2 regions of the Massilia suwonensis genome follow, and region 1 is predicted to be linked to the other one. Evidence: predicted binding sites of a transcription regulator. Region 1 holds the regulator's gene; the other holds the start of a gene.

Region 1 (5,637 bases):
GTACAAGGAAATGGTGAAGGATGCGCAGGCGCGCAGCGAGTCGCTGTTCAACCTGAAGCCGCGCGCGCCGGTCGACGTGTTGCGCGAGCCGCCGCTGACCGAAGCCTCGGCCGCCGCCCACTACAGCCTGCCGGCGCCGGACGGCAGCCGCCCGGGCGTGTTCTGGGTGCCGCTGCGCGGTCCGAAGTTCGACATGATCCGCATGCGCAGCCTGTCCTACCACGAGGCCGTGCCGGGCCACCACTTCCAGCTGGCGATCCAGCAGGAGCTGGCCGGCATCCCGAAATACCGCAGCCAGCGCATCTTCAGCGGCGGCAGCGCGCACAGCGAGGGCTGGGCGCTGTACACCGAACGCCTGGCGGTGGAGCAGGGCTGGTACGAGAATGACGTCCCCGGCCTGCTCGGCGCCCTCGGCTCGGAACTGTTCCGCGCGCGGCGCCTCGTCGTCGACACCGGCCTGCATACCAAGGGCTGGACGCGCCAGCAGGCGGTCGACTACGGCATCAACGTCGAGGAAGTCGACCGCTACGTCGTCTGGCCGGGCCAGGCCACGGCCTACATGATCGGCATGCTGCGCATCGTCGAACTGCGCGAGAAGGCGAAGGCGGAACTGGGACCGAAGTTCTCGCTGCCGGCATTCCATGACATGGTGCTGGGCGCCGGCTCGGTGCCGCTGGACGTGCTGGGGCAGTTGGTGGATGGCTGGATCGCCAAGGAAAAGGCGAAGGCCTAATTGTTCGCACCGCCGCCGACAGTCGTTGGCTGCGGTGTAACGTAGGGTGGGCATGCCCACGCGTTCGTGCTGTGGTGCTGCCCCAAGGTCTTGCTGGCCTCGCGCCGTATCGGATTCGATTGTTTTTCGGGTGAGGTAAAGTACGAAAACGCGTGGGCATGCCCACCCTACGGTGCGCGGCTGTCACGAATAATGGCGAAGCTGCGCGGTCATCCAGTGTGTTTTCACCAGGAGCACAACAATGGAAACCCAGCAACTCCACCGCGGCCGCCTGATCGACCACATCCAGCTGGTGGTCAAGGACCTGCCAGCCTCCCGCAGCTTCTACACCGCGATCTTCGAGACACTTCGCATCCCCTTGGGCGGCGAGGGCGACGATTATTTCTGGTACGACGAACTGTTCGTCTCCACCGCCGACAGCCAGGCCGCCCAGGGCAAGCTGACCGGCCGCCTCCACCTGGCCTTCCAGGCCGCCGGCCGCGCCATGGTCGATGCCTTCTACCAGGCAGCATTAAACGCCGGCGGCAAGGACAACGGCGCGCCCGGCGAGCGTCCCTATCATCCGGGCTACTACGCCGCCTTCGTGCTCGATCCGGACGGTAACAACATCGAAGCCGTGTTCCACGGCGCGGCTACACGCAGCGCGTCCTCGGTGCAGATTACCTTCTGAAAAAACGCTTCAGGACATCGGAGCGCACTGGTCGGTTCCGGCGGCGATCGCCTTCAGCTTGGCCGGGTCGAGCAGCTTGACTTCGCGCTTGTCCACTTCGATCCAGCCCTGCTTCTTGAAGCGCGAGAGCAGGCGGCTGACGCTTTCGATGGTCAGACCGAGGTAATTGCCGATGTCTTCGCGCGACATGCGCAGGCCGAATTCCGTACTCGAGTAGCCGCGCGCGGCATAGCGGGCCGACAGATTGACCAGGAAGACGGCAAAGCGCTGCTCGGCGCGCATATTGCCGAGTAGCAGCATGACGTTTTGCTCGCGCGTGATTTCCTGGCTCATGATCCTGTGGAAGTGACGCAACAGGGTCGGCACGTGGCCGAACAGTTCTTCCAGGCGCGCGAACGGAATTTCGCAGACTTCGCTGTCTTCCAGCGCGACGGCGTCGCAGTGGTAGCGGTCGCCGCTGATCGCATCCATGCCCAGCAGTTCGCCGGCCATCTGGAAACCCGTGATCTGCTGCTCGCCGGCCGCGTTGATCTGGTAGGTCTTGAAATGGCCGTAGCGCACCGCGTACAGGCTGCGGAAAGGCTCGCCCATGGCGTACAGGCGCTCGTCGCGTACAAGACGGCGCCGGCTGCCGATGATCTGGTCGAGGCGGTTGATGTCGGCATCGTCCAGGCCCATCGGCAGGCACAGCTGATGCATGCTGCAGGCGGCGCAGCTGGCCTTGATGGCGCCCAGGCTGACCGGTGCGCTGTTGGGGAAGTGGATGGCCTGGCTCATCGGTTCGAAGACATTGAATGGTTAAGCGGATTATAGACCGGTCAGCGGCGCGCTCCCAGCGTTCCGGACATTGTTATCCGCTTGGAATAGGTTGATACAACGGTGCAAGAGCGCGCACGCATCCGGCTAGACGAAGCTCTGCTCTGGTCAATCGGGCAATCGTGCGCCCCCACTGTCGTGCTAGATTCCGGACACCGCATCCAGAGGAGAACACATGTTCGGCCTGTCGGCATTGGACCTGGCACGCATCCAGTTCGCGTTTACGATGTCCTTCCACATCCTGTTCCCGGCGGTGACCATCGGCCTTGCCAGCTACCTGGCCGTGCTCGAACTGTCCTGGCTGCGCACCAGGCGCCAGGTCTACGTCGACCTCTACCACTTCTGGCTGAAGATCTTCGCCGTCATGTTCGGCATGGGCGTGGTCTCGGGCATCGTGATGGCCTACCAGATCGGCACCAACTGGAGCTACATGTCCGAATTCGCCGGCTCCATCATGGGGCCGGTGCTGGCCTACGAGGTGCTGACCGCCTTCTTCCTGGAAGCGGGCTTTCTTGGCGTGATGCTGTTCGGCTGGACCCGGGTCGGCCCCGGCCTGCATTTCCTTGCCACTTGCATGGTCGCCGTCGGCACGCTGATTTCCGCGACCTGGATCCTGGCCGCCAACAGCTGGATGCAGACGCCGCAAGGCTATGCCATCGAGGGCAACCGCATGGTGCCCGCCGACTGGCTGGCGATCGTGTTCAATCCCTCCTTTCCGTATCGCCTGATGCACATGGTGGTGGCGGCCTACCTGACCACCGCCCTGATCGTCGGTGCCACCGGTGCGTGGCAATTACTGCGTAAAAGGGACAACCCGGCGGTGCGTAAGATGCTGTCGATGGCGATGTGGATGATCCTGCTGGTCGCGCCGATCCAGGCCGTGATCGGCGACTTCCATGGCCTCAACACGCTCGAGCACCAGCCGGCCAAGCTGGCCGCGATGGAAGGGCACTGGCAGAACGAGCCCGGCGAGGCGGTGCCCTTGCTGCTGTTCGGGATTCCCGACATGGAGGCCGAGAAAACGCGCTATGCGGTCGGCGTCCCGCACCTGGGCAGCCTGATTCTCACGCACTCGTGGAACGGGCAGTTCCGCGGCCTGAAGGAGTTCCCGCGCGAGGAAAGGCCGAATTCCCTGATCGTGTTCTGGAGCTTCCGGCTGATGGTGGGCCTGGGCCTCCTGATGATCGCCCTCGGCGCCTGGAGCCTGCTGCTGCGGCGGCGTGGGCGGATCTTCACCACGCGGCCTTTCTTGCGCGCCGCGCTGTGGATGGGTCCGGCAGGCCTGGTCGCCATCCTGGCCGGCTGGGTCACCACCGAGGTCGGGCGCCAGCCCTGGGTGGTATACGGCGTGCTGCGCACGGCGGACGCGGTTTCGCCGCACGGCGCCGGCGCGCTGGCGCTCACGCTCGGGCTGTTCGTGATCGCCTATTTCTTCGTGTTCGGCGCCGGCACGGTCTACGTGCTGCGCATGATGAAGAAGGGGCCGCAGGCCTTCGAGCTGCACCGGGCTACCGCCGGCGGACCGGGAGAAGGGCGCACGCCGATGCGGCCCTTGTCGGCGGCCGACGTCGGCAATGACGACGATAGCGACGGCGATGGCGACGACAATCCGGACGGCATCGGCCGCGGCGCCGCGCTGGACCGCGACGGCAAGGGAGGGTGAGATGGGCATCGACACCTCGGTCATCTGGGCCGTCATCATTTATTTTGCCGTCTTCATGTACGTGGTGCTGGACGGCTTCGATCTCGGCATCGGCATGCTGTTTCCATTCGTCAAGGAAAAGCGCGACCGCGACACCATGATGAACACGGTCGCGCCGGTCTGGGACGGCAACGAGACCTGGCTGGTGCTGGGCGGAGAAGGGCTGCTGGCGGCTTTTCCCGTGGCTTACTCGATCATCCTGTCCGGGCTCTACCTGCCGCTGATCTTCATGCTGATCGGCCTGGTCTTCCGCGGCGTGGCCTTCGAGTTCCGCTTCAAGGCCAAGGACCACCGGCGCCACCTGTGGGACAAGGCCTTCATCGGCGGCTCGGTGGTCGCTTCCTTCTTCCAGGGCGTGTCGCTCGGCGCCTTCCTCGACGGTATCACCGTCTCGGGACGCAGCTATGCCGGCGGCCCGCTCGACTGGATCGCCCCGTTCCCGCTGCTGGCCGGTTTCGGCGTGATGATCGCCTACACCCTGCTGGGCAGCACCTGGCTGGTGATGAAGACCGAAGGCGAGCTGCACGAGCGCATGATCGAGGTGGCCAAGCCCTTCGCCCTGATGCTGCTGGGCGCCATCGTCGTGGTCAGCATCTGGACCCCGCTGCGCGACGCCGCCGTGGCCGCGCGCTGGTTCAGCTTCCCGAACATCGCCTTCCTGATGCCGGTGCCGGTGCTGGTCTTGCTTTCGATTATCGTCCTGCTCGGCTCGCTCAAGGGCAGGCCGCACCGCCTGCCTTTCGTCTCCGCGCTGGCCCTGGTCTTCCTCGGCTATACGGGCATGGCGATCAGCATCTGGCCGCACATCGTGCCGCCCTTCATCACCATCTGGGAGGCTGCATCGCCTCCGAGCAGCCAGGGCTTCGCGCTGGTCGGCACGCTCTTCATCCTGCCCGTGATCCTGATGTACACGGTCTGGTCGTACTGGGTGTTTCGCGGCAAGGTCAAGGCCGACGCGGGGTACCACTGATGCGTCGCGAGCGCACCTGGCTGCGCAGGCTCGGCTGGCTGCTCGTGCTGTGGGCGGGCGGGGTGGCAACGCTCTGGCTGGTGGCCACGCTCATCCGCGGCCTCATGCATGCGGCCGGGATGCGCTGAGCCGACTGTGCCGCTTATGCACGAGTGTTCCAAACGTGCGCGCCTTCGACGGACGAGAGACTACACTTTCGATGAAGATTTATTAACGGAGCGCCAGTGTCTATGCAGTCAGCATCACCAAGTACTTCTCCCATGACGGCGCACGAAGTCGTCCGGCCCGGCGCTCCTGTCGCCGCCGCCGTTGCTGCGGCGGTTACCGTAGCATTGCCGCTCCCACCCGAAGACCAGGCAAGAAGCGATCTGTACGCCCTCGCGGCGCGCCTGCTGCTGGCGCCGCCCGACGCGGCGCTGCTGGCCGGCCTGGCCGCGGCCGACCCGATCCTGGCCGAGGGCGGCGACCACCAGCTGGCCGACGCCTGGGAAAAGCTGGTGCTGGCGTCCAGCGTCATGGACGCCGATGCCGTCGCCGAGGAATTCGACGCGCTCTTCGTCAGCAGCGGCACGCCGGCCCTGAATCCCTACGGTTCGCTCTACCTGTCGGGCTTCATGAACGACACGCCGCTGGCCGAGCTGCGCACCGATCTCGCCGCCTTCGGCATCGGGCGCGTGCGCGGCGTCGCCGAATCGGAAGACCATCTGGGCGCCCTGTGCGAGACGATGCGGGTCCTGATCGCGGGC
Region 2 (5,637 bases), on a different contig from region 1:
CGAGGCCTTGCGCGAGACAAAAGCGTTGGCGGCCGGCGCCTCGACGCCCGAGTGGAGCGCGGGTTTGAGCTTGACGGCGAGCGCGGCGTCGCGCAGCTGCGGCGTGATCACGCCGGCCTGCGCCAGCACGCGCAGGTGGCTGTTAGTCAGCGTCTCGAGGTCGGCTTCGCCGGCGCCGAGGTAGTAGGCAGGGCGGCGCTGCGCGATCATCAGCGACAGCGCTTCCTTGTAGATCAGGACCGCTTCCGGCGTATCCATCGCGCCCTTCAGGGTCGCGCCGACCTTCTTGAAATCGCGGCCGTACCAGACCCACATGCCGTCGCCGATGCCGTTTACTTCGCCGTAGCCCAGCTTTGCCGACAGCGGCACCGTGTTCAGGTAGTCGAGCACGATCTGGCGCCGCGCGCCGGTCGTGTCTTCGCCATCCTGGTAGGCGCGCAGCGTGGCCGATGCCATCTGGATCAGCTTGTCGTGCAGCGAGGCGGTGCGGCCTTCCGGCGAGTGGCGGTATTTTTCGATCTGGGTGGCGAGCGTCGAACCGCCGGCCACGCGGCCGCCGCCGCTGATGCCGATCGCGGAGAGCGACTTGTCGAATACGGCTTTCGAGAAGCGGTCCCATTCGATCGCCGGATTGCGTTTCGGGTAGGCCGGGTCGAGCAGCTCGCGGTTCTCGATGAAGAGCAGGCTTTGCACCAGCAGCTGCGGCGTGTCGTCGAAGCGCTCGTAGAAACGCTCGGGGAAGCGCGAGGCGAACAGCGGCTGGCTGCGGCAATCGAGGATCTCGAGACCGGTGCGGGTCTTTTCGCGGTAGGTCGCGAAGATGCCGCGGTCGGCCAGCTCCAGCATCTTGGGCGACATGCGCGCCTGGGCGTCGATGACGTAGTCGCGCGTCTGCAGCTTGGTGAGGAACGCGGGCAGGTGCGAGTAGCCGAGGCGCGCGTCATACGGGCTTTCGGCGGGGAAGCGGATCGCATCGCTCGGGCCCTTGTCCATGCGGTAGTGGACGTCCTTCATCATGCCGGCGAAGAGCTTGGCCTGCAGGGTCGAGGTGCGCGTTTCGTAGACCGCGTAGGCCGAACCGGCGGCCACAACCACCAGCAGGATCCCGAACAAAACGAGCTTGCCGCGGCCCTTGCCTTTCGGCGGCTCGCCTTCGCGTTCGGGTTCGGGGCTGATCCCGTCTTCCGGGCTGCTGTCGGCGGGCGCGCCGGCTTCGGTCACGAGCGACAGGTGGGGAACGGTCTCGGGCAAGGTTTCTTCCTGCGCGGCCGCATCGATTGCGGGCGCGGCGTTGCCGTCGGCTTGACCGCGCAGTGCGCGAAATACGTTACGAGGCCGTTTGAAACGGCGGGTGCTTTCCATGATGGCTCAACTGGTTTTGAATCGATATGCCTGCAATCCCGTCAACCTGCTCGCCATCCATGCTGCCGGTTTGTTCGAGTGATTACGGTAGTCTTTTTGTTCACGTTTGTGGTGCTTTTTTCAAGCGCCGATCCAGTGAGAATTGTGTCGGCGCCCAAGACATCATTCCACCACATCAACAGGTATTGGATGAAGCGCTGTTCAACAAATTTGACCTGCCCTGATTTTTTTCGCAAAAAAACAACGGCAGAGTTATCGGGATAGCATTGATGCCTACAAGCATCCTTCTCGCTATCCTACACAGCAGTCATGTCGGGTCTGTGACAGGCAGTTTCATCAACGTTCGAGGGTGCCCATCGGTGCACTTGCGTCCTGCCCGCGCAGCTCTTCCAGTGCCTGCAGGCAGTAGTACTGGAACCACAATCCCGTGAACAGGAAGATCAGCACATACAGCCAGGCCGACAGGATGGCGAGGAAGGGAAACAGGGCCACGGCCAGCACCGCGCCGCCCATCCAGGCGATGCCCGGCAGCGCGCCCAGCACGCCCGAGGCCATGCCGATCGCCAGCAGCGGCCAGCGCCGCGTGTGCATCAGGGTCTTGCGTTCGGCGGCGCTGGCGTGGGCGGCGAGCGCGTCGTAGCTCATCACGCGCGAAGACACCCAGCCCCACAACGCCGCCTGCACCAGCACCGCCAGCGGCGGGATCGCATACAGGGGCACCGTGCACAGCCACAGCAGCGCGAACACCAGCACGCTGCTGAGGTTCATCCAGACGCTGCCGGCGAAGCTGCCGCCCTCCTTCTGTTCGAGCTTGGGGAACTGGCGGCGGCCGACATAGCGCTCGATGGCCGGCATCGCGAACACGCCCATGAACAGCAAGGCGGAGGCGATCATCAGCGGAAGCAGCAGCAGGATCGCCATCAGCGGCACGACCACCACCTTCAGCACGCCCAGTCCCAGGCTGGACAGTACGCTGCCGCTCGACTGGAACCAGCCGTAGTCGCGGAAGACGCCATCGAGCCAGTCGAACAGCGCCGGCCCGTAGGCCCACAGCAGGCCGCCCCAGAGCAGCAGCGACAGCAGCAGCGGCGCCAGCGACAGCAGCATCATGCGCGGCGAAAAGCCGGCGGCCAGTGCGCGGCCCCAGGCCGTGGCGATGCCCTTCATGGAAGACTCCCGATGTCAAAAGGACATTGTAGAACAGGGCAACGAATGGCGGTTTGCAGGTGCATGCACTACAATCGCCGTTCACAGATTATCGAGGGAACAACATGTCCACTACCACCACCGCTTCCGGCCTGCAATACGAAGACACCGTCGTCGGCGAAGGCGCCGAGGCGAAAGCCGGCAACTACGTCACCGTCCACTACACCGGCTGGCTGCGCAACGACGACGGCACGGCCGGCGCCAAGTTCGACTCCAGCAAGGACCGCAACGACCCCTTCCAGTTCCCGCTGGGCGCCGGCCACGTGATCCGCGGCTGGGACGAAGGCGTGCAGGGCATGAAGGTCGGCGGCCAGCGCCGTCTCACCATTCCTGCGAGCCTCGGCTACGGCGCACGCGGCGCCGGCGGCGTGATTCCGCCGAATGCGACGCTGATCTTCGACGTCGAACTGCTGGCAGTCTAAGTAATCAGGTAGCACCTGCCTTGCCCCGCCTCGCGCGGCAAGGCAGCATCGAGTATCCCTTCTAAAATTCCCCGCCAAACGGCACGCTCAGCCGAACCCTGCGCTAAGATGGCCGCGCGCATTGCCATCCCGTCAATGCACCTTCATCCACAGGAGTAGTTATGAGCTTGCAAGACCAGTTCACCCAGGCCCAGGCCGATTCGAAGAACCTGCCGGAACGCCCGGACAACATGACCTTGCTGAAGATTTACGCGCTGTTCAAGCAGGCCTCGAGCGGTGACGCCACCGGCGAGCGTCCAGGCTTCACCGACATGGTCGGCCGCGCCAAGTTCGATGCGTGGGACGCCCTGAAAGGCACCTCGCAGGAAGACGCCATGCAGCAGTACATCGATTTGATCGAAGAGCTGAAGGCTTAAGAGAATCGATCGGTTTTGTAGGGTGGAGTCCTGACTCCACGCGTTGCAGCGCTTGAACCGCGTGGAGTCAGGAGCGGTTCGCCGCCCGCTCCACCCTACAACGGCAACCCCGACGCCGTCACGCCGCGGTGAACACCCGGCGCATCTTGTCCGCTACCTTCTCCTCGATCATCGGGCGAAACGCACTCATCAGCATTCCCAATTTGATCCGCAGCGCCGCGCGCTGTTCGCCCAGGGTCAATGCTCCCTCCACGCCGCTGCGCTCGAAGCGCAGGACGTCGCCATCCCAATGGCACTGCATGCCGAATTCGGCGGCCACCTTGTCGGCCACCTGCTGCGCCGCGGCGCGTGCCCCTTCCGGGCTCAGCTTGTGCTCCTGGACGATCTGGATGTCGGCCATGTGTGATTCCTCTCTCTCTACAAATTGCGCAAACAGTCCGCCATGATGCCAGTTGCATGGGTCTGATGCCAGTCCAGTGTGCAATTGATCCGGGTCAAAACCATATCCGGCTGGGGGACGAGTATTGGCTGAGCTAAGTCAATCGCCATCAATAACATGAGGATTGCGCAATGGAACGAGCCTTGCTGCCGGACGACATCGTCACCCCAGAGCGCGACCAGCCTCCGGTCGCCTTCATCCCCACCCCGAGCGCGCCCTACCGCCAGCACCGCAAGGCGGCCCAGCTGCTCGACCAGCCCGGCGCCCCGCGCGCGGTGGATGCGCCGCCGGCCCCGGACGTGCCCCTGCCCTACGCCTTCGGCGCGCGCGTGCTGATGTGGAAGCAGGACCCGTCGGTGCTCGAGATGGGCACCCGCAAGGCCTTCCTGCCCGGCGTGGTGCTGGCCGGACCGCGCGACGCCCGCATCGCCTCGGGCGACCCCGGGATCAGCCCGGTCGAGCCGAATGCCTTCGGCGACTTCGTCACCATGCCCGACACGCCCCAGTTCGACGCCGTCCACACCTTCGCAGTGGTGCGCCAGACGCTCACGATGTACCAGCGTTCGCTGTCCTCGGCCGGCGCCGAGATGCCGCTGCCCTGGCAATGGAACAGCAGCATCGACACGGCGCCGCTGCAGATCTTCCCCTACGGCCTGCCGAACGTGATGAACGCCTTCTACAGCCGCGCCCAGACCTGCCTGAAGTTCGGCGACTTCGTGCCCGCCGGGGAAAAGGAACGCGTATTCACCTGCCGCTCCTTCGACATCGTCGCCCACGAAACCGGCCACGCCGTGCTGGATGGCCTGAAGCCTCACTGGCTGCTGGCCGACGCCCCGCCGCAGACGGGCGGCCTGCACGAATCCTTCGGCGACCTGACGGCGATCTTTCTCGCGCTGTCCCAGCTCGACCAGTGCGAAGCGGTGGTGGCCCAGACCAAGGCACGCCTGCACGACAAGACCTTCCTGGCCGACATCGCCGAGCAGTTCGGCCTGGCGCTGGGCGGCACCACCGGCCTCCGGAACGCCGACAACGACCTGACGCTCTCGCAGGCCGGCACCCAGGTGCACGCGATCTCGCAAGTGTTTACGGGTGCCGTCTACGACATCCTGGCCGACCTGTTCGCCCTGGAACGCAATCCGGCTTTCGAGGACGATGCCGCCGTACTGCACCGGGTCGCCGCCTGGCTGCGCGGACTGGTGCTGCGGGCGCTGGTCGCCGCACCCGACATCGCCGCCACCTATGCCGACGTGGTCAACGAAATGCTGCGCCTGGCGAGCGAGGACGGCAAACCGGTTGGCTACCTCGATGCGATCCGCCACCAGTTCACGATCCGCGAAGTCGTGGGCGGGCCGGAAGCGGCGCAGGACGCGCCACTTCCCGTCGAGCCCACCGGCCCAAGCGCCTCCGCCACGGTGCCCTGCGCCTACACGCGCCTGGCGGCGGCCGTCTGCGACGCCCCCGGCGCCCAGCAGGACCGGCGCGCCTGCTGCGGCACCATGAACCTGGCCGAGTACTACAACATCGAGCGTGTTCTGGATGCCGAGGCAGAGGCGCTGGCGCGCTGGTGCGCCGAGCGCGGCCGCAACGGCCCTGCCGGCGAGGAGTTACCGATCGAAACCGTCCCGTCAGGCGACCAGAGCCAGGCGGCCTTGCACCAGCCGGGCAAGTGACACGCGGCTCTGCCCCGGGGCAGCTTGCGGTCTGCCACGGGGCAAATCGCGCGTCACGCATCACATTTGCTTATGTATATTGTGTCTAAGCCCAATTTGTAGGAAAAGGCGAATTGCCCTAA

Evidence for each region. Region 1 encodes FNR, which switches genes on or off when oxygen is low (the NO sensors DNR and NnrR bind a similar motif). Its sites were predicted from a motif close to TTGATNNNNATCAA; they were not measured.
Region 2: ACFPQ5_RS01295 (gluzincin family metallopeptidase) is a predicted target of FNR. The motif match lies at 3,891-3,904, and genes of this name have one in related genera.

The regions. Positions count from the first base shown of each region.
Region 1 covers NZ_JBHSMR010000013.1:1,030,287-1,035,923, reverse strand. The annotation lists gene ACFPQ5_RS12595 (DUF885 domain-containing protein) at 1-733, shown strand, start outside; gene ACFPQ5_RS12590 (VOC family protein) at 975-1,403, shown strand; gene fnr (fumarate/nitrate reduction transcriptional regulator Fnr) at 1,413-2,180, opposite strand; gene ACFPQ5_RS12580 (cytochrome ubiquinol oxidase subunit I) at 2,395-3,882, shown strand; gene cydB (cytochrome d ubiquinol oxidase subunit II) at 3,884-4,891, shown strand; gene ACFPQ5_RS12570 (DUF2474 domain-containing protein) at 4,891-5,019, shown strand; gene ACFPQ5_RS12565 (TorD/DmsD family molecular chaperone) at 5,152-5,637, shown strand, end outside.
Region 2 covers NZ_JBHSMR010000001.1:292,823-298,459, forward strand. The annotation lists gene ACFPQ5_RS01270 (transglycosylase domain-containing protein) at 1-1,362, opposite strand, end outside; gene ACFPQ5_RS01275 (EI24 domain-containing protein) at 1,699-2,529, opposite strand; gene ACFPQ5_RS01280 (FKBP-type peptidyl-prolyl cis-trans isomerase) at 2,634-2,990, shown strand; gene ACFPQ5_RS01285 (acyl-CoA-binding protein) at 3,152-3,406, shown strand; gene ACFPQ5_RS01290 (polyhydroxyalkanoic acid system family protein) at 3,525-3,806, opposite strand; gene ACFPQ5_RS01295 (gluzincin family metallopeptidase) at 3,977-5,515, shown strand.